Regions from separate parts of the Cellulomonas sp. Marseille-Q8402 genome, predicted to be linked through region 3. Evidence: riboswitches for the same ligand, from Rfam matches in the RefSeq annotation. Region 3 holds a riboswitch; each other region holds the start of a gene.
The links. Region 3 has a riboswitch for S-adenosylmethionine ahead of ACWPWW_RS11195 (methylenetetrahydrofolate reductase). Riboswitches for the same ligand answer to the same signal wherever they lie in the genome.
Positions count from the first base shown of each region.

Region 1 (5,837 bases), on a different contig from region 3:
CCGGTGGCGCGGCGGTGGAGGAGGAGCTGCACGCGCTGGTCGCGTGACGGCGCCGGGTGGCGTGCGCGCCTCGTGCCCTGGGTACCGTGTCGGCCATGACGAGGCTGTGGCAGTGGGCGGTGCTGGGCGCGGTGCTGCCCGCGGTGTGGCTGGTGGCGATGGTGTGGGTGCAGTCCGACCCGCAGTACCGCGCCGGGTTCCTGGGCTACGCCCTGCTGATGTACGTGATCGCGGTGATCCCCGCCGTCGTGCTGTTCACGCTGCTCGGCGCGCTCGTGCTGACGGTCGCCCGGCGGCTGCCGGCACGGGGTGACGCGCGCCGGGGCCGGGCTTTGGCGGTCGCCGTCGTCGGGTGCGCCGTCGTGACCACGGTGGTCGGCGCGCTCCTCGCCTCCGGGGGCGGCGTGGCGGTCACGTTCGCGCCCGAGGTGCTCGGGTGGTCGGCGCTGGTGGTCGGGCTGCCGCTGACGGCGTGCGCGGCCGCGGCGTGGAGCCGCTGGCGTCCGGACCCGGCGGACGCGGTGCCGAGCGCGCCGGGCGGTGCGCAGGCCTGACGCGGTCCGCGACCGCCCGGCGCGGGCGGGTCAGGCGCGCAGGGCGGAGAGCGCCTGGTCCAGGTCGTCGCGCAGGTCCGCGACGTCCTCGAGGCCCACGGACAGCCGCACCGTCGACTCCGCGATGCCGACGGCCGCGCGACCGGCGGGCCCGAGCTTGCGGTGCGTCGTCGTCGCGGGGTGCGTGACCAGCGACTTGGCGTCGCCGAGGTTGTTCGAGATGTCGATGACGCGCAGGGCGTCCAGCACCGCGAACGTCGACTTCTTCGCGACGTCGGGCGTGGCGCCGTCCGGCACCCGCAGGTCGACGGTCACCACGGTGCCGCCGCCGTCCTGCTGCGCGAGCGCCAGCGCGTGCTGCGGGTGCGACGGGAGGTACGGGTACCGGACCTGCGCCACCGCCGGGTGCTGCTCCAGCCAGCCGGCCAGGGTCAGCGCCGAGGCCGTCTGGTGCCGGACGCGCAGGGACAGCGTCTCCAGCCCCTTGAGCAGCACCCACGCGTTGAACGCGGACAACGACGGCCCGGTGTTCCGGATCAGGGTCTGCACCGGGCCGTGCACGAACGCGTCGGAGCCGAGGATCGCCCCGCCGAGCACGCGCCCCTGCCCGTCGATGTGCTTGGTCGCCGAGTACACGACGACGTCGGCGCCGAGCAGCAGCGGGCGGGACAGCACGGGGGTGGCGAACACGTTGTCGACCACGACGACCGCGCCGGCGGCGTGCGCGAGGCGGCTGACCGTGGCGATGTCGACCAGGTCCTGCATCGGGTTGGACGGCGTCTCGAAGAACACGACGTCCGCCGGGGTCGCCAGCGCCTCCTCCCACTGCGACGGGACGTGGCCGTCGACGTAGTCGGTGCGCACCCCCCACTTCGCGAGGATCTCGTCGAAGATCACCACGGACGACCCGAACAGCGCCCGCGCCGCGACGACGCGCGACCCGGAGCGGACCAGCGCGGCGAGGGCGGTGAACACCGCGGACATGCCGGACGCGGTGGCGTAGCAGGCCTCGGCGCCCTCGAGCAGGCGCAGCCGCTCCTCGAACGTCGACACCGTCGGGTTGCCGTACCGCGAGTAGAGGAACCGGTCGGCCTCGCCCGCGAACGCCGCCTCGGCGTCCGCGGCGTGGGCGTAGACGTAGCCCTGGGTGAGGAACAGCGCCTCGGACGTCTCCTGGAACGGCGTGCGCACGCTGCCGCCGCGGACGGCGAGCGTGTCCGGGCGCAGCCCCTCCAGCGGCAGGCGGTCGTCGCGCCAGGCCGCCGGGCCGGGAGCCGTCCCGGCGTCGCCGCTCACGCCTCGCGCCAGGGCAGGCCGGCGGCGCGCCAGCCCCAGTGCCCGCGCTGCCCGTCGGGGCCGACGTCGCCCTCGAACCCGCTCAGCACGTTGTACGCCGGGCCCAGGCCGGCGGCGGTGACGGTGCTGGCCGCGGCGACCGAGCGCACACCCGACCGGCACAGGAACACGACCGGGCGCGGGTCGTCGGCCGTCACGCCGGCGTCCGCGAGCTCGTCGAGGAACCGCGGGTTGGGGCGGCCGAACCCGTCCGTCCACTGCACGAAGGCCGTGCGGCCCTCGCCGGCGTCCGCGGTGTCGGGCACGCCGACCGACTGCCACTCGCCCTCGGTCCGGACGTCCACCAGGACGACGCGGTCGTCGGACAGCAGCAGGTCCCAGGCCTCCTGCGGGGTGAGGTCACCCGCGTAGGGCGCGCTCACAGCGGACGCACCTGGGCGCTGCCGGAGGTCGCGGCCGGCAGGACCAGGGCCTGCGCCACCACCACCCGCTGCCCGTCGAAGGTCGCGGCGGGGCTGCCGTGCAGCTCGTAGCCCTCGGCCAGCGCCGCGCTCACCCGCTCGCAGAACGTGCGGTCGTCCGGCCCGGTGAGCAGGCGGTAGCGCAGGCGGTCGTCGGTGTCGGTCATGCGTGTCCTCCATCGGTTCTGGCGGAAGCACCCTCGGCCGGGCCCGGCAACTGCCCAGGTCCGCGGGTTGCTGCGGCGTCGTCGAGCCAGATCTCTCAGCCGCTCTGGATGGTGCGGCGATGCTACGCCATCACCGCCGCGGCGCGGTTCACCCGGACCGGTCCGTGGACCGCGGTTGACACGTCCGCGGCGGCCGTCCCATCCTCGACGCAGGTCATGAGCGCCAGCGTCAAGCCCCGGCTCGCTGGCCGGCAACCCTCCCTCCGCGGCGGGGTGCCCCGGGTGACGACCTGGTCGACCGCCGTTCGGCGGCCGGCAAGCGCGGGGTCGCCCGGTCCGTGACGGGCTCCCCACCGATCGTTCGGGGGTACTCCCATGTCCGTCACCGGAACCACCTCGTGTGCACCGGCCCAGACCGCTCTCCTGCCCGTCGTCGGCGGCGACACGCCCGTCCCGCTGGTCGACGGCCGGTCCGTGCCGTACGCCAACCTCGACTACGCGGCGTCCGCACCCGCGCTCGAGCAGGTCGCCGCCCGCGTCGTCGAGGTGCTGCCGCTGTACGCGTCCGTGCACCGCGGCGCCGGGTACCTGTCGCAGGTGTCCACCGCGCTGTACGAGGCGTCGCGGGCCGCGGTCGCGCGGTTCGTCGGGGCACGCGCGGACGACGTCACCGTCATCACGCGCAACACCACCGACGCGCTCAACCTGCTGGCCGGCTGCGTGCCGGACGGCGGCCGGGTCCTGGTCCTCGACGTCGAGCACCACGCCAACCTGCTGCCCTGGGTCCGCTCCGTGCGCGGGTCCGGCCGGACGGCGACGATCCTGCCCGCCGCGCCGACCGTGGCCGCGACGCTGACGGCGCTGCGCGACGAGCTCGCCCGGCAGCCGTACGCCCTGGTCACGGTCACCGGCGCGTCCAACGTCACCGGGGAGGCGCTGCCGATCGCCTCCGTGGTCGCGCTGGCGCAGGAGGCCGGTGCGCGGGTGGCGGTCGACGGCGCGCAGCTGCTGCCGCACCGGGCGTTCTCGCTCGCGGCCAGCGGCGTCGACTACGTCGCGTTCTCCGGCCACAAGACGTACGCCCCGTTCGGCGCGGGTGCCCTGATCGGCCGGCGCGACTGGCTGGACACGGGCACCCCGTACCTCGCGGGTGGCGGCGCGGTGCGCGACGTCCGCACCGACCGGACGCTCTGGCAGCCCGCGCCGGCCCGGCACGAGGGCGGCTCGCCCAACGTGCTCGGCGCGGTGGCGCTCGCCGAGGCGTGCGACACCCTGGCCGCACTGCCGGCCGGTGCGCTCGCCGCGCACGAGCAGGCGCTGCGGGACCGCCTCGTCGCCGGGCTCGCGGACGTCCCCGGTGCGCGCGTGCTGCGGCTGTGGTCGGACTCCAGCGACCCGGTCGGCGTCGTCGCGTTCACCGTGGGCGACCACGACGCCGGGCTGGTGGCGGCGTACCTGTCCGCCGAGCACGGCATCGGCGTGCGCGACGGGCGGTTCTGCGCGCACCCGCTGCTGGCGCGGGTCGGCGTCTCCGGCGGCGCGATCCGCGCCTCGGTCGGCGTCGGCACCACGGCCGAGACGGTCGACCGGCTGCTCGCGGGCCTGCGGGCGTTCGTCACCGACGGCCCGCGCGCCGCGTACGAGGTCGTCGACGGCTGCTGGACCGTGGCGGGGGACACCCGCCCGCGGCCGGCGGTGTCGGGCATCGACACCATCGCCGCGACCGCCGCCGCCGCGTGCGGTCCGGCCGTGGAGGACTGAGGCCTCCCCGCAGACGCGGTCCGGGTCGGCCCGAGCGGGGGGCAGGCCGGCCCGGACCGCCTCAGCGCACCGTCACGCCGAGGTGCGCGGCGAGCGCCCCCGCCAGCTCCAGCAGCTGCTGGTTGCTGATCGTCGCGCCCTTCAGCCCCGCCGTGCCGTCGAGCCCGGCGAGGTCCGCGCCACGCAGGTCGACCTCCCGCAGCTGGGCCCGCGTGACGTCCAGCCGGCCGATCCGGCAGCCCTCGAACCGGACGCGCGCGGCCTTCACGCCCGCCAGGTCCAGGTCCCCGATGGTGCAGCCGACCAGCCGCACGTCCTGCACCCGCGAGTCCCGCAGGTTGAGGTAGTCGATCTTGCCGCCCTCGACGGTCACCCGGTCCCACGAGCCGCCGAACGCCTCCAGCGCGCCGAACCGGCAGTCGCGCAGCGTCACGTCCCGCCACGTCCCGGACCGGGCGCGGAACGTGCCGGCGCGGCAGTCCGCCAGCGTGGTGTCCACCAGGTGCGCGTGGTCGACCGTCGCGCCGTCGAGGTCGCAGCCCCGCAGCAGGCACTCGATGAACCGGCTGCTCTCGGCGTCGACCCCCGCCAGGTCGTGGCCGTCGAGCAGGAGGCGGTCGTAGTCGCCCTCCGGCTCGAGCGGTCCGGCGTAGAGCTCCAGCGTGTCCTCGGGCGGGGTGGTCATGGGACCAGGGTGGCATCCCGGATCGAGCCTGTGGACGACGGCCGCCGGCGGTCCGCGCCGCCGTAGCGTGCTGGCATGGAGATGCGGGACGTCATCGCAGCGGGTGCGCACTCGGCCGGCCCGGCCGAGTGGGTGGGTGCGTTCCTGCTGTCGCCCGGCGCAGCCGCGGTCGCGGCGGTCGTCGCCGCGGTGCTCGCGCTGACGGCGGCCCGGTCGCGGATCCGCGCGGACGTCACGATGGCCCGCGAGGAGCGACGGCGGGCCGAGGCCTCGATCGCGCAGGCGAGGGCTGCGCAGGTCGAGGACCGCGACTTCGCCCACTGGTGGGACGCGTACCGCTGGGCCGTCGAGCGCGCCGACGACGACCGGCGGCAGGACGTGGCTCCGGTGATGTCGGCGCTGGGGCGTGCGGCAACCACCCCTGTGACCGTCGCGCTCGCGGCGATAGCGTGGCCCGGGGGGTCCGAGGACGAGCAGGAGCACCGACATGACTGACCGGACCGACATCACCAGGCGGCCCACGAGGCCGAGCGGACGCGCGGCGCGCCGGCAGGCGCTCGCCGAGGAGGACGCACGGGACGAGGCCCTCTGGCGCCTCGAGCTCAGCCGCTTCGAGCCCCGGACCGGCGGGCACGACGACGCCCGGCGCGCGCGGGAGCGCGAGCAGGAGTTCATCCGGCTCTCGCTGGAGTCCGCCCGGTACTGGCACGAGGAGCACAAGCGCCTCACGCGCGGCGGGCTGGTGCAGCAGATGTGGCGGTCGCTGTTCACCTGACGCGCGTACGCCGGCACACCTCACACCAGCGGTCGCACCGCCGCCGACAGGTGCAGCTTCCCCCGCTTCCCGTCCCACGCCACGACCGTCCACCCGCTCCCGTCCTCGCCACGTCCCACCCGCACCGCGGGCGACGAG
Region 1 covers NZ_CBCPLX010000001.1:1,931,720-1,937,556, reverse strand. Annotated here, with positions in the region: gene ACWPWW_RS08920 (hypothetical protein) at 1-47, shown strand, start outside; gene ACWPWW_RS08915 (hypothetical protein) at 96-554, shown strand; gene ACWPWW_RS08910 (O-succinylhomoserine sulfhydrylase) at 585-1,850, opposite strand; gene ACWPWW_RS08905 (rhodanese-like domain-containing protein) at 1,847-2,272, opposite strand; partial or broken gene ACWPWW_RS08900 (DUF1737 domain-containing protein) at 2,290-2,478, opposite strand; SAM riboswitch class I at 2,485-2,593, opposite strand; SAM riboswitch class IV at 2,691-2,806, shown strand; gene ACWPWW_RS08895 (aminotransferase class V-fold PLP-dependent enzyme) at 2,854-4,239, shown strand; gene ACWPWW_RS08890 (pentapeptide repeat-containing protein) at 4,301-4,924, opposite strand; gene ACWPWW_RS08885 (hypothetical protein) at 5,000-5,419, shown strand; gene ACWPWW_RS08880 (hypothetical protein) at 5,412-5,699, shown strand; gene ACWPWW_RS08875 (MaoC family dehydratase) at 5,720-5,837, opposite strand, start outside.
Region 1: another riboswitch for S-adenosylmethionine. It lies ahead of ACWPWW_RS08895 (aminotransferase class V-fold PLP-dependent enzyme); the one in region 3 lies ahead of ACWPWW_RS11195 (methylenetetrahydrofolate reductase).

Region 2 (5,837 bases), on a different contig from region 3:
GGTCGGACCAGACGGTGGTGTGGTTGACGCCCTGGAAGAAGACGCCGAGGTGGACCTCCGCGTCGGGCCGGGTGATCGGGGGCTCGGTGTGCGCAGTCATCGTGCTGCTCCTCAGGCGGTGCGGCGGGCGGCGCCCGCGAAGCGGTTGGCGGGCCTGGTCAGGCCCAGGTGGTCGCGCAGGGTGGCGCCGGACCGGGGTGCGGCCGTGAGCCGCGCGGCGCGCAGGGCGGGCAGCACGTCCCGCGCGAGCACGGGCAGGTCCACGTCCAGCACGGCGGGCAGCAGGCGGACCCCGTCGACCGACGGGTCGGCGGCGAGCTCGGTGAGCAGCGCCAGGAGGCCGGCGGCGTCACCGACGTGCCGGAGCGGGGCACCTGCCGACCAGGGACCGGCTGCGTCGAGCTCGGTCAGGCGGTCCCGCGCGCGTCGGCCGGGGGTGTCGAGCACGAGCTCGACCTCGATCGCGGCCAGCGCGGCGCCGGCCGTGCGCGCGGCCGCGGCGGACCTGCGCGCGGCCGCGACGTCCGGCCCCCCGACGAGGGCGACGTCCACCAGCTCCTCGTCCCGCTCGCCCGGTGCCACGTCGCCGGGCCGGGCGAGCACGACCAGCTGCCCCTGCGGCGGGCGGGGCGTGATCAGCGGCCCGACCACGGAGAAGCTCTCCCCGGTGAAGTCCACGCGGTGGATCCGCTCGCGGTCGACGTACCGGCCGGTGGCGACGTCGCGGATCACGGCGTCGTCCTCCCACGAGTCCCAGAGGTCGCGCACCACCTGGACGACGTCGCGGGCCTCCCGGTCGAGGTCGGGCACCGCGGCGCGGCCGTAGGCGGCGGGCGTCGCCCCGCCCGGGGTGACGGCGGCGATCCAGCCGCCGCGGCCGGAGGCGGCCAGGTCGAGCGCCGCGAGCTGCGCGGCGACGTGGAACGGCTCCGGGTAGGTGGTCGGCACCTCGGGCACCAGGCCGATCGCCGTGGTGGTGCGGGAGACGAACGCGGCGCGGGTCACGGCCTCGAGCCGGGCCGCGGTGGTGGCGCCGGGGGTCGCGGGCAGGACGGCGTCCGCGAACGACGCGAACGTGAGGCCGGCGTTCTCCGCGTGCCGCACGGTGCGGGCCAGGCGGGCGCCGGAGACGAGGTCGGCGGCGGGCAGCCCGGACGCGGCGGCGGCCGCGGGGTGGCTGCCGGCGCCGTCGACGTCGAGGCCGAGGAACAGCGGGGGGACGGTCATGTCAGGGCTCCGGAAAGGTGGTGGGGGACGGCGGCGCGGCGGCGTCAGAGCGCCGAGTGGTCGCCGATCCGGTGGTAGCTGCGGTCGTGGTAGACGAGCGGCGACGCCGTGGCGGCGGCGGGTGCGTCGGCCGCGGCGCTCGAGGACAGCGCGCGCAGGGACACGAGGTAGCTGTCGCCGACCGGCGTGCGCTGGAGCACGCGGGCGCGCACCCAGGACACGGCACCGTCGATGACGGGCTCGCCGGTGGTCAGGGACGTCCAGCCGCCGTCGGCGAACCGGTCGACGCCGCTGGTCGCGAACCGGGCCGACACGTCGTCCTGGTGGTCGGCCAGGAAGCTGACCGCCAGCGTCGGGGCCGCGGACACCGCGGGCCACGACGAGGACGTCGACGCCAGCGAGAACGCCAGCAGCGGCGGCGCCGCCGACACGGAGATCACCGAGGTCGCGGTGAACCCGACCGGGCGCCCCTCGTGGCGCAGCGCAACCACGGCCACGCCGGCGGGGTGCCGGCGGAACACGGACTTGAACTGCTGCGGGTCGAGCTGCGGCTCGTCCTGCTCGGCCAGGAGGTGCTCCAGGGCGTCGAGGTCGGCGCGCTCGGCGGTCACCGCGCCACCGCCGCGAGCCCGGCGTCGGCGCCGGCGGCGCGGCGCAGCGCCGGCTCGGCCCGCACGAGCCAGGTGTCGAGGACGGCGTCCAGGTCGGCCAGCTGCCCCTCGGTGACGGTGAGCGAGCGGGTCGGCACGACCGCGCCGAGCTCGACCAGGACGGGGCGCAGGTGCACCTCGCCGACCAGCGCGTGCGCGGGGTTGCCGGACACGACGAGCGGCACGACGACGACGCCCGTGAGGCCGTCGGGGCCGTACAGGTCGAGGAACGCCTTCAGCAGGCCCGTGTAGGAGGCCTTGTAGACCGGGGTCGCGACCACCGCGACGTCGGCGGCGGCGAGCCGGGCCAGCGCGGCGTCGGCGGCGGGGTGCACGGGGGTGAGCAGCTCCCCGGCGATCTCCGCGAGGTCGACGGTGGCCACCTCGGGGGAACCACCGAGCAGGGCGGCGACGCGGTCGGCGGCCGCGCGGGCCGCGAGCAGGGTGCGGGAGCCGGGTCGCGGGTTGCCGGAGACGGCGACGACGGCAGGGGGACGGGACGTCATGGAGTGCCTCGCAAAGGGTCGATCACGCTTGCCGCGCGGCGGAGCGGGCACCCTCGCGGGCGTCCGGCCGACGGCCAGGTCATCTCCCGGAGCACCCCGCCGTGATGTGGGGTTGCTGCCCAGCGAGCCGGGGCTTGGCGCTGGGACTCTCGACCTGGGCGGGTGTCTAGCAGCGATGCGGCCCAGCACCGAGCAGGTGCCGCCGACTTCTCACGATCCGGGACCGTGCGTCCCGCTGGGACCTTCGTCCCGTGACAACGCTCCGCGATGCGAGACGCGGCACGGATTCGTTGACGCGGGCGGACGCCGGTTCGTATGTTCCCCGGCACCGGACCACGACGACGGACTCCCTGGGGAGCCAGCGCGTCGGCGGGGTCCGGCAGGTCATGAGCTCCGACACCAAGCCCCGGCTCGTCGGACGGCAACCCCCGCGTGGGTGGGTGCCCCGGGTGAGGACCAGGTCCGCTGCCGACCGGCAGCGGGCAACGCGCGAGCCCGCCCCGGCGGGCGCAGGAGGAGATCGCATGATCCGGAGCACGGTGGCGCCGCCCGCGCACCCGCTCTCCCTGCGCGAGCACGGCCGGCCGTCCCCGGCCGGCCGGCCGGGCGCGACGCGGGGCACCGCCGTCCCCGAACGGAGCCGTCATGCCCGCCTCCTCCCCGAGCCCGGCCGGAGCCGCTGTGCCGCACGAGCCGCACGACCCGCCGCACGAGCCGCCCGACCTCGGCGCGACGCACGTCGTCCTCGGCGTCGACCTCAGCGCGGTCGGCGCGCGCCCGGGTGAGCACGGGCCGCTCGCCACGGTGGCGGCGCGCCCGTTCGACGGCGAGCGCCTCGCCCGGCTGGTGCACCGCGCCGACCGCGGGTTGCTCGACCTGGTCGTGCTCGGCGACGCGCTGCTGCTGCACCCCGGCCGGCGCCAGGTGCCCGGCCGGTTCGACGCCGCCGTGGCCGCCGCCCGCGTGGCACCGCTCGCGTCGCAGACCGCGCTGGTCGCCGGCGTGGCGCACCGCGAGGTCGAGCCGGCGCACCTGGCGGCCGCGATCCGCGGCGTCCAGCGGGCCGGCGCCCTCGCGGGCTGGCAGCTCGCGGCGCCGGCCGGGTACCGGGACGAGGCCGACGACGCCGCCTGGGCGGCCGACGCCGCGGCCGCGCTCGCCGCCGTCGTCGCGGCGTGGGACGGCGGGCAGGACGCCGGGGCCGTCCGGCGCGACGGGCAGGGGCGGTACCGGGTGGACCACGAGGGCATCCGGTTCGCGGTGCGCGGCCGGGCGGCGGCCGCGCCCGCGCCCGGCGCCGGTGTCCGCCCGCTCGTCGTGGTCCCCGTGACCGGGCCGGCAGGCGCGGCGGTCGCGGGCCGGTACGCCGACGTGGCGCGGGTGGCCGTCCCCGACCCGGCGAGCGGTGCCCGCCTGCGGCAGCTGGTGCGGTCCGCCGCGACGGCGGCCGGCCGGCGCGCGGACGCCGTGCGGGTCCTGGCGGACGTCGACGTCGCGCTCGCCGACGACCGGGCGAGCGCCGCGGCCCGCCTCGACCTCGTCCGCGCCGTCGAGCGTCCCGGCGACGCCGAGCCCGGCCGGGCGGGGGACCGCGCGCTGGTGCTCGCCGGCACCGGGGCGGACCTGGCCGGTGTCGCCGCGGACTGGGTCCGGGCCGGCGCGGCCGACGGCTTCGTCGTCCGGCCCTCGTCACCGGAGGCCGACCTGGACGCGCTGGTCGACCGCGTCGTCCCCGCGCTGCAGCAGGCGGGCCTCTTCCGGCTCCGGCCCGCCCCGCCCGCCCCGCCCGACCGGCCCCGCCAGTCCGACGTCCGACCCCTTCACCCGATCGAGGTGACCCGATGACCACGACGAGCCTGCCGCACCCGCGGCCGGCCGACCCGGCGCGGCTGACCGTGCGCGCGGTCCGCCTGCAGGACCCGCTGGTGGGCCCGCTGCTGGACGGCCTGGCGCACGAGTACAGCACCCGCTACACCGGCCTGCTGACGCCGGCGCAGCTGCGCGACGAGCTGCAGCACGACGGCGCCGACGAGATCGCGCCCCCGGACGGCGAGCTCGTGCTCGTCCTGGAGGAGGGCGCGCCGGTGGCCGGCGGGGCCTTCCGCCGGCGGACCGAGCCCGAGCACGGCGACGCCGCGCGCCTCGCCGACCCCGCTGCCCGCGACGCGGACGGCGCACCCGCCGTGCCGACCGCCGAGCTCAAGCGCATCTGGACGCACGCCGAGCACCGGCGCCGCGGCCTGGCCCGCGTGGTGCTCGACGAGCTCGAGGCGCGCGCGGCCGCCCGGGGGTACCCGCGGCTGTACCTGACCACCGGTCCCCGTCAGCCCGAGGCGGTCGGCCTGTACCTCGCGGCGGGCTACACGCCGTTGTTCGAGCCGGCCGACTACCCGGGCGAGCTCGTGCCGCACGCCTTCGAGAAGTGGCTGGTGCAGCGGTGAGCGCCCCGGCAGCCGTCGTGGTCGAGCCGCCCGCGGGCCCGCCGGCGACCGCCACGGCGCTGGCCGACCTGCCGGTGCTGCCCGCCCGGCACCCCGGCCGCTGGGTCGCGACGGCCGGCGTAGCCGTACTGCTCGCGATGGTGCTCAGCTCCCTGCTGACCAACCCGCAGTGGGAGTGGGACGTCGTCGCGCAGTACCTGACCTGGCCGTCGGTGCTGCAGGGCGTGTGGGCGACGATCCGGCTCACGGCCGTCGCGGCGGTGATCGGGTTCGGGCTCGGCACGGTGCTCGCGCTCATGCGGCTGTCCCGGTCGCCGCTGCTGCGCTCGGTGTCCTGGGCGTACTCGTGGGTGTTCCGGTCGGTGCCGCTGATCCTGCAGCTGCTGCTCTGGTACAACCTCGCGTACCTGTACCCCGAGCTGTCGCTGGGCATCCCGTTCGGACCGCCGTTCCTCGCGTTCGACACCCTGGACGTGGTCGACAAGTTCGGCGCCGCGGTGCTGGGCCTCGGGCTGTCGCAGGCGGCGTACTCGGCGGAGATCGTGCGGGCCGGCATCCTCGGCGTCGACCAGGGGCAGCACGAGGCCGCCGCGGCGCTCGGCATCCCGCGCGCCCGGCAGCAGCTGCGGATCGTGCTGCCGCAGGCCATGCGCACGGTCGTCCCGACGTCGGTCAACGAGATCATCGGCCTGCTCAAGGGCACGTCCGTGGTCTACGTGCTGGCGTACGGCGAGCTGTTCTACACGGTGGGCGTGATCTACGGCCGCAACCAGCGGGTCGTCCCGCTGCTGATCGTCGCGGCCCTGTGGTACCTCGCGACCACCACGGTGCTGACCGTCGCCCAGTACTACCTGGAGCGGCACCACGCGAAGGGCGCCCTGCGCACCCTGCCGCCGACGCCGTTCCAGCGGCTGCGGTGGACGCTCGGCGTCGCCGCCGCGCGGGCGACCGGTCGGCCGCTGCCCGCCGACCTGCCGCCGTCGTTCCTGTCCGGACCCGCCGGCACGCGGCGC
Region 2 covers NZ_CBCPLX010000001.1:324,569-330,405, forward strand. Annotated here, with positions in the region: gene ACWPWW_RS01500 (NtaA/DmoA family FMN-dependent monooxygenase) at 1-100, opposite strand, end outside; gene ACWPWW_RS01505 (LLM class flavin-dependent oxidoreductase) at 112-1,227, opposite strand; gene ACWPWW_RS01510 (flavin reductase family protein) at 1,272-1,838, opposite strand; gene ACWPWW_RS01515 (NAD(P)H-dependent oxidoreductase) at 1,835-2,383, opposite strand; SAM riboswitch class IV at 2,403-2,538, opposite strand; SAM riboswitch class IV at 2,766-2,879, shown strand; gene ACWPWW_RS01520 (LLM class flavin-dependent oxidoreductase) at 3,029-4,228, shown strand; gene ACWPWW_RS01525 (GNAT family N-acetyltransferase) at 4,225-4,824, shown strand; gene ACWPWW_RS01530 (amino acid ABC transporter permease) at 4,821-5,837, shown strand, end outside.
Region 2: another riboswitch for S-adenosylmethionine. It lies ahead of ACWPWW_RS01520 (LLM class flavin-dependent oxidoreductase); the one in region 3 lies ahead of ACWPWW_RS11195 (methylenetetrahydrofolate reductase).

Region 3 (5,837 bases):
GCTCCAGCGCACCGGCGACCTTACGCCGTCTCACGAGGTAGACAACCCACGTCCACATCGTGGTACCGCTGGGACGGCGTCCCCAGGTCACGAGCCCGGGTGGGTGGTGGACGCAGCCGGCCGGCTGTCGGACGGCTGCGGCAGAGTGGCCGCCATGACGAGCACCGACGCACCCGGGGACCCCGCCGAGCCGGCACCGCCGGTGGAGAACCAGGTCCAGCACCCCGTGACCGCCGCGACCGCGGGCGCACGCCCGGCCGGCCGCCGGTGCTTCGGCGACGGCGACCCCCTCTACGAGCGGTACCACGACGAGGAGTGGGGCGTGCCCGTGCACGGCGAGCGCTCCCTCTACGAGCGGGTCACGCTCGAGGCCTTCCAGTCGGGGCTGGCGTGGATCACCGTGCTGCGCAAGCGCGAGGCCTTCCGGGAGGCCTTCGCCGGCTTCGACCCCGCCGTGGTCGCCGCGTACGACGAGCACGACGTCGAGCGCCTGATGGCCGACGCCGGGATCATCCGGAACCGCGCCAAGATCACGGCGACCATCGCGAACGCCCGGGCGCTGCTGGACCTGCACGCCCAGGGCCGGACGCTCGACGCGCTGTTCTGGGCGTACGCGACCCCGGCGGCGGACCGAGCGCGCGCCCGGACCTTCGCGGACGTGCCGGCGACGACGCCGGAGTCGGTCGCCCTCGCCAAGGAGCTGAAGTCGCTCGGGTTCCGGTTCGTCGGCCCGACGACGGCGTACGCCGCGATGCAGGCGTGCGGGATGGTCGACGACCACCTCGCGGACTGCCCGGTGGTGCTGGCGCGCGCCTGAGGCCACGCGCGCACCGCGACCTCACCCGTCCGCGAACTCCCGCACCGGCGACCCGTCCACGTCCACGTCGACCCGGAACACCGCCCCGCCCCGCTCCTCCTCGGCGGACGCCGGCCCCGGCAGAGCGTCGCCGCCGGTCCACGACCCGCCGCTCGACGCCGTCGTGACGTACAGCGCCCCCGACCCCGCCGGCCCGAACCCCGGGCAGGTCACGTCGGGCACCGGCACCGCGTACGCACCCCGCGGCGTCCCGTCGGCCGCGAACCGGAGCACGTGCCCGCCGCCGTACGTGGCGATCCACAGCCCGCCCTCGGCGTCGACCGCGGTGCCGTCGGGGCCGGGCCCGTCGGGCCTGAACGCGAGGAAGGGCTCCGGCTCCCCCGCCGTCCCGGCCGCGACGTCGTAGGGGAGCCGGTGGACGACCTTCGCGTCCGTGTCGGTCAGGTAGAGCACGCTGCCGTCCGGGCTCCACGCGATCCCGTTGCCCAGCGCGACGCCGGTGAGGGCGGTGTCGACCTCGAGCCCGCCCGGTCCGCCGACCACCCGGAGCACGACGCCGTCACCTGCGGACCCGCTCCGCGGCAGGGTCGAGACCCAGAACCGCCCCGCCGGGTCGCAGCCGCCGTCGTTGAACCGGTAGTCGTCGGGCATGTCCTCGGGCCGGGTCAGCGGGCCGAGCCGGGTGCCGTCGTGCACCGCGAGGCCGTCGGCCGTGGCGAGCAGCAGCCCGCCCGAGGAGGTCGGCCACGCGACGCCCACCGGTGAGGTGGTGCTGAGCACGGTGTCCCGGGCGGGGTCGCCGTCGGCCCAGCGGTGCACGGCGCGGCCGTCGATGTCGACCCACACCAGCGCGGACGACCGCGCGTCCCAGACCGGCCGCTCCCCGAGCCTGCGCGCGGTGCTCTCCGAGCAGGCCTGCGCGCCCGTGGCGGCGTCGGCGACGAGGTCGCGCACGTCCAGGCGGTCGCGGTCGGCGGGGCGGGGGACGCGGCGCAGGTCACGAGGGCTCACCTCCCGCAGCCTCGCACGGGGCCGCCGGACCCGCACGGGCGCGCGCCCGCCGGTGTGATCCGGGCCACGAGAACGTGACGCGTCAGGGGCACTGGACGCCCACCCGCACGCGTCCTAGGGTTGCCGCACCATCCAGAGCGACCGAGAGACCTGGCTCGTCGACGTCGCAGCAACCCCCTCCGCGTGGAGGGTGTGGGTGCTTCCGCCAGGTTCGATGGAGGCGACGATGAGCAGTACCGGCGTACCCCTGCACCCGGGCCACGGCGACGTGGTCGCGGACGGCCTCGGCGCGGTCGACCGCCCGACGGTGTCGTTCGAGCCTGTTCCCGCCGCGGAACCCGGACGCCGCCCCGCGCCTGTGGGCGACGGTGCAGGAGCCTGGCCTCGGCGCGCCCGGACTTCGTGTCCGTGACCTACGGCGCCTCGGGCAGCACCCGCCGCACGACGCGCGCGCTGGTCCGGCGGCTGCTGCGCGAGACGTCGCTGACGCCGATCGCGCACCTGACCTGCGTCGGGACCTCGCGCGAGGACCTGGCCGACACGATCGAGGAGTTCCTGGACGAGGGCGTCCGCTCGTTCCTCGCGCTGCGGGGCGACCCGCCGGCCGACCACTCGTGGGAGCCGCACCCCGACGGCCTGCCGACCGCGAGCGCGCTCGTGGGCCTGCTCCGGGAGATCGAGCGGCGCCGGTGCGCGTCGAGCCCGGCGCAGGCGGTGCGCGCCGCCTCCCGGCCGCTGTCCGTCGCGGTGGCCGCGTTCCCTCGCGGCAACGCCGGCTCGGGCGGCACGCTGCAGCAGGACGTCGAGGCGCTGCTGGCCAAGCAGCAGGCCGGTGCGGACTTCGCGATCACGCAGGTGTTCTACGACGCCGGGTCGTACGCCGAGCCTGGTGACGCTGGCCCGCGACGCGGGGGTGACCATCCCCATCGTCCCGGGGATCATCCCGATGACCGACCCGGCCCGCCTGCGCCGCGTCCAGCAGGCGACCGGCGTCCCGGTCCCCGCGGACGTGCTGGCGCGCCTGGACGCGTTCGACCCGGACGACCCCGCGGACGTCGCCCGGCGGCACCGGGCCGGCACCCGGCTCGGCGTCGACCTGGTGCACGCGGTGCTGGACGGCGGCGCGCCCGGCGTGCACCTGTACACGTTCAACACCCACGGTCCCGCGCTGGACCTGCTCGCCGGTGCCGGCCTGGGCGGAGACGGCCCCACCGCCCACAGCCGCGTCGAACCGGCCCCCACGACCACCCTGACCCCTGTCCCCACCAGGCCGAGGCGAGAGATGACCGAGCACCAGACCCACCCGTTCCCCGCCGCCACCGTCCTGGGCTCCCCCCGGATCGGGCCGCGCCGCGAGCTCAAGAAGGCCCTGGAGGCGTTCTGGGCCGGGCGCGCGAGCGCCGAGGAGGTCGAGGCGACCGCCGCGGACCTGCGCCGCCGTACCCGCACCCGTCTGGCCGGGCTCGGCCTGGACACCACGCTGCCCGCGATCCCGAGCGCGTTCTCGTTCTACGACCACGTGCTCGACGCCGCGGCCGTCCTCGGCGCGGTCCCGGAGCGGTTCGCCGACCTGACCACCGCCGACGGCGGCCTCGACCTCGCCGGCTACTCCACGGTCGCCCGCGGCCGCGGGGACGACCTGCCGCTCGAGATGACCAAGTGGTTCGACTCGAACTACCACTACCTGGTGCCGGAGATCGGCCCCGCGACGACCTTCCGGTACGCGAGCGACCGTCCGGTCCGCGAGCTGGCCGAGGGGCTGGCCGACGGCGTGCTCACCCGGCCGGTGCTGGTCGGTCCGGTGACGTTCCTGGCGCTCGCCAAGCCGACCGAGGACGCCCCCGAGGGCTTCCTGCCCATCGACCGCCTGGCCGACGTGCTGCCGGTGTACGCCGAGCTGCTGCGCGACCTGGCCCGCGCCGGCGCGACGTGGGTGCAGCTGGACGAGCCGGCCCTGGTGTCCGACTCGACCGGCGTCCCGGCCGACCGGCTGCTCGGCGCCGCGGCCGAGGCCTACCGGGTGCTCGCGACCGAGCTGCCCGCCGCCGAGCGGCCCGCGATCCTGGTCGCCGCGCCGTACGGCGACCTGCGCGACGCGCTCCCCGTGCTGGCGGGCACGGACGTCGAGGGCCTGGCGCTCGACCTGGTCCGGGGCGCCGCCCCGGCCGGCCCGGTACCCGGCCTGGAGGGCAAGGTGCTGGTCGGCGGCGTCGTCGACGGGCACAACATCTGGCGCGCCGACCTCGACGCGGCGCTCGGTGCCCTCGAGGGCCTGGAGGGGCTGGGTGCCCGCCAGGTGTCCATCGGCACGTCGACCTCGCTCTTCCACGTGCCGCACGACGTCGAGGACGAGACGCAGCTGGACCCGACGCTGCGCTCCTGGCTCGCGTTCGCCGACCAGAAGACGGCCGAGGTCGTCACGCTGGCCACGGGCCTGACCGAGGGCCGCGAGGCCGTGCACGCCGAGCTGCTGGCCGCGGCCGACGCGCGCCGGTCCCGCGCCGAGGCCGCGGGTGTCGTCCGGCCCGAGGTCCGCGAGCGCCTGGCGGGTCTGTCGTCCGAGGCGTTCCGGCGCGGTGCGTTCGCCGACCGAGCCGCCGCGCAGGCCGAGCGCCTGCAGCTGCCGGTGCTGCCGACGACGACCATCGGGTCGTTCCCGCAGACGCCGGAGATCCGGGTGGCCCGCGCGGCGTTCGGCCGTGGCGAGCTCACCGCCGCGCAGTACGAGGACGAGATGAAGGCGGAGATCCGCCGCGTCGTCGCGCTGCAGGAGGAGATCGGCCTGGACGTCCTGGTGCACGGCGAGCCCGAGCGCAACGACATGGTCCAGTACTTCGCCGAGAACCTCGACGGGTTCGCGGTCACGCAGCACGGCTGGGTGCAGTCGTACGGCTCCCGCTGCACCCGCCCGTCGATCCTCTGGGGCGACGTCTCGCGCCCCGCGCCGATCACGGTGCCGTGGACCACGTACACGCAGTCGCTCACGGCGAAGCCCGTCAAGGGCATGCTCACCGGCCCGGTGACGATCCTCGCCTGGTCGTTCGTGCGCGACGACCAGCCGCTGGCCGACACCGCGAACCAGGTGGCGCTGGCCCTGCGTGACGAGATCGCGGACCTGGAGGCCGCGGGCACCGCGATCGTGCAGGTCGACGAGCCCGCCCTGCGCGAGCTGCTGCCCCTGCGTGCCGACGACCACGCCGCCTACCTCGACTGGTCGGTCGCCGCGTTCCGCCTCGCCACCTCGGGCGTGCGGCCGGACACGCAGGTCCACACGCACCTCTGCTACTCCGAGTTCGGGGAGATCTTCGGCGCGATCGACGGGCTCGACGCCGACGTGACGTCGATCGAGGCGGCCCGGTCGAAGATGGAGATCCTCGGCGACATCGCCAGCGAGGGCTACCCCCGCGGCATCGGGCCGGGCGTGTGGGACATCCACTCCCCGCGCGTCCCGAGCGAGGCCGAGGTGACCGAGCTGCTGTCCGAGGCGGTCCGCGTGGTCGACCCCGCGCAGCTCTGGGTCAACCCCGACTGCGGCCTGAAGACCCGCCGGTACGCCGAGGTGACCCCGACGCTCGAGCACGTGCTCGCGGCGACCCGCACCGTGCGGTCGTCGCTGGCGGTGCCGACGGCCTGACCCGCACGCGCCGACGCCCCGGTCCCCTCGCGCCGAGGGGGCCGGGGCGTCGGCGTGGTGGCCGGGCGGCGGGTCAGGCGGACGCGTGCGCCTCGCGTGACGCGCCCGCGCTCTCGATGGTCGCCGGTGTCCCACCGGTGCTGACCTCGATGCGGCGCGGCCGGGCCTCCTCGGCCACCGGGATGGTGAGCGTGAGCACGCCGTCGGCGTACGACGCGGAGATGGCGTCCAGGTCGAGCCCGCGGCCGACGGTCAGCTGCCGCGCGTAGGTGCCGACGGGGCGCTCCTTGGCGAGCCACTGGACGCCGTCCTCCGTGCGCGCCGTGCGCTGGGCGCGGATGGTCAGCGTCCGGTCGTCCACGTTCACGTCGATGG
Region 3 covers NZ_CBCPLX010000002.1:22,036-27,872, forward strand. Annotated here, with positions in the region: gene ACWPWW_RS11185 (DNA-3-methyladenine glycosylase I) at 155-817, shown strand; gene ACWPWW_RS11190 (SMP-30/gluconolactonase/LRE family protein) at 839-1,828, opposite strand; SAM riboswitch class I at 1,954-2,049, shown strand; partial or broken gene ACWPWW_RS11195 (methylenetetrahydrofolate reductase) at 2,237-2,653, shown strand; gene metE (5-methyltetrahydropteroyltriglutamate--homocysteine S-methyltransferase) at 2,718-5,462, shown strand; gene ACWPWW_RS11205 (Hsp20/alpha crystallin family protein) at 5,536-5,837, opposite strand, start outside.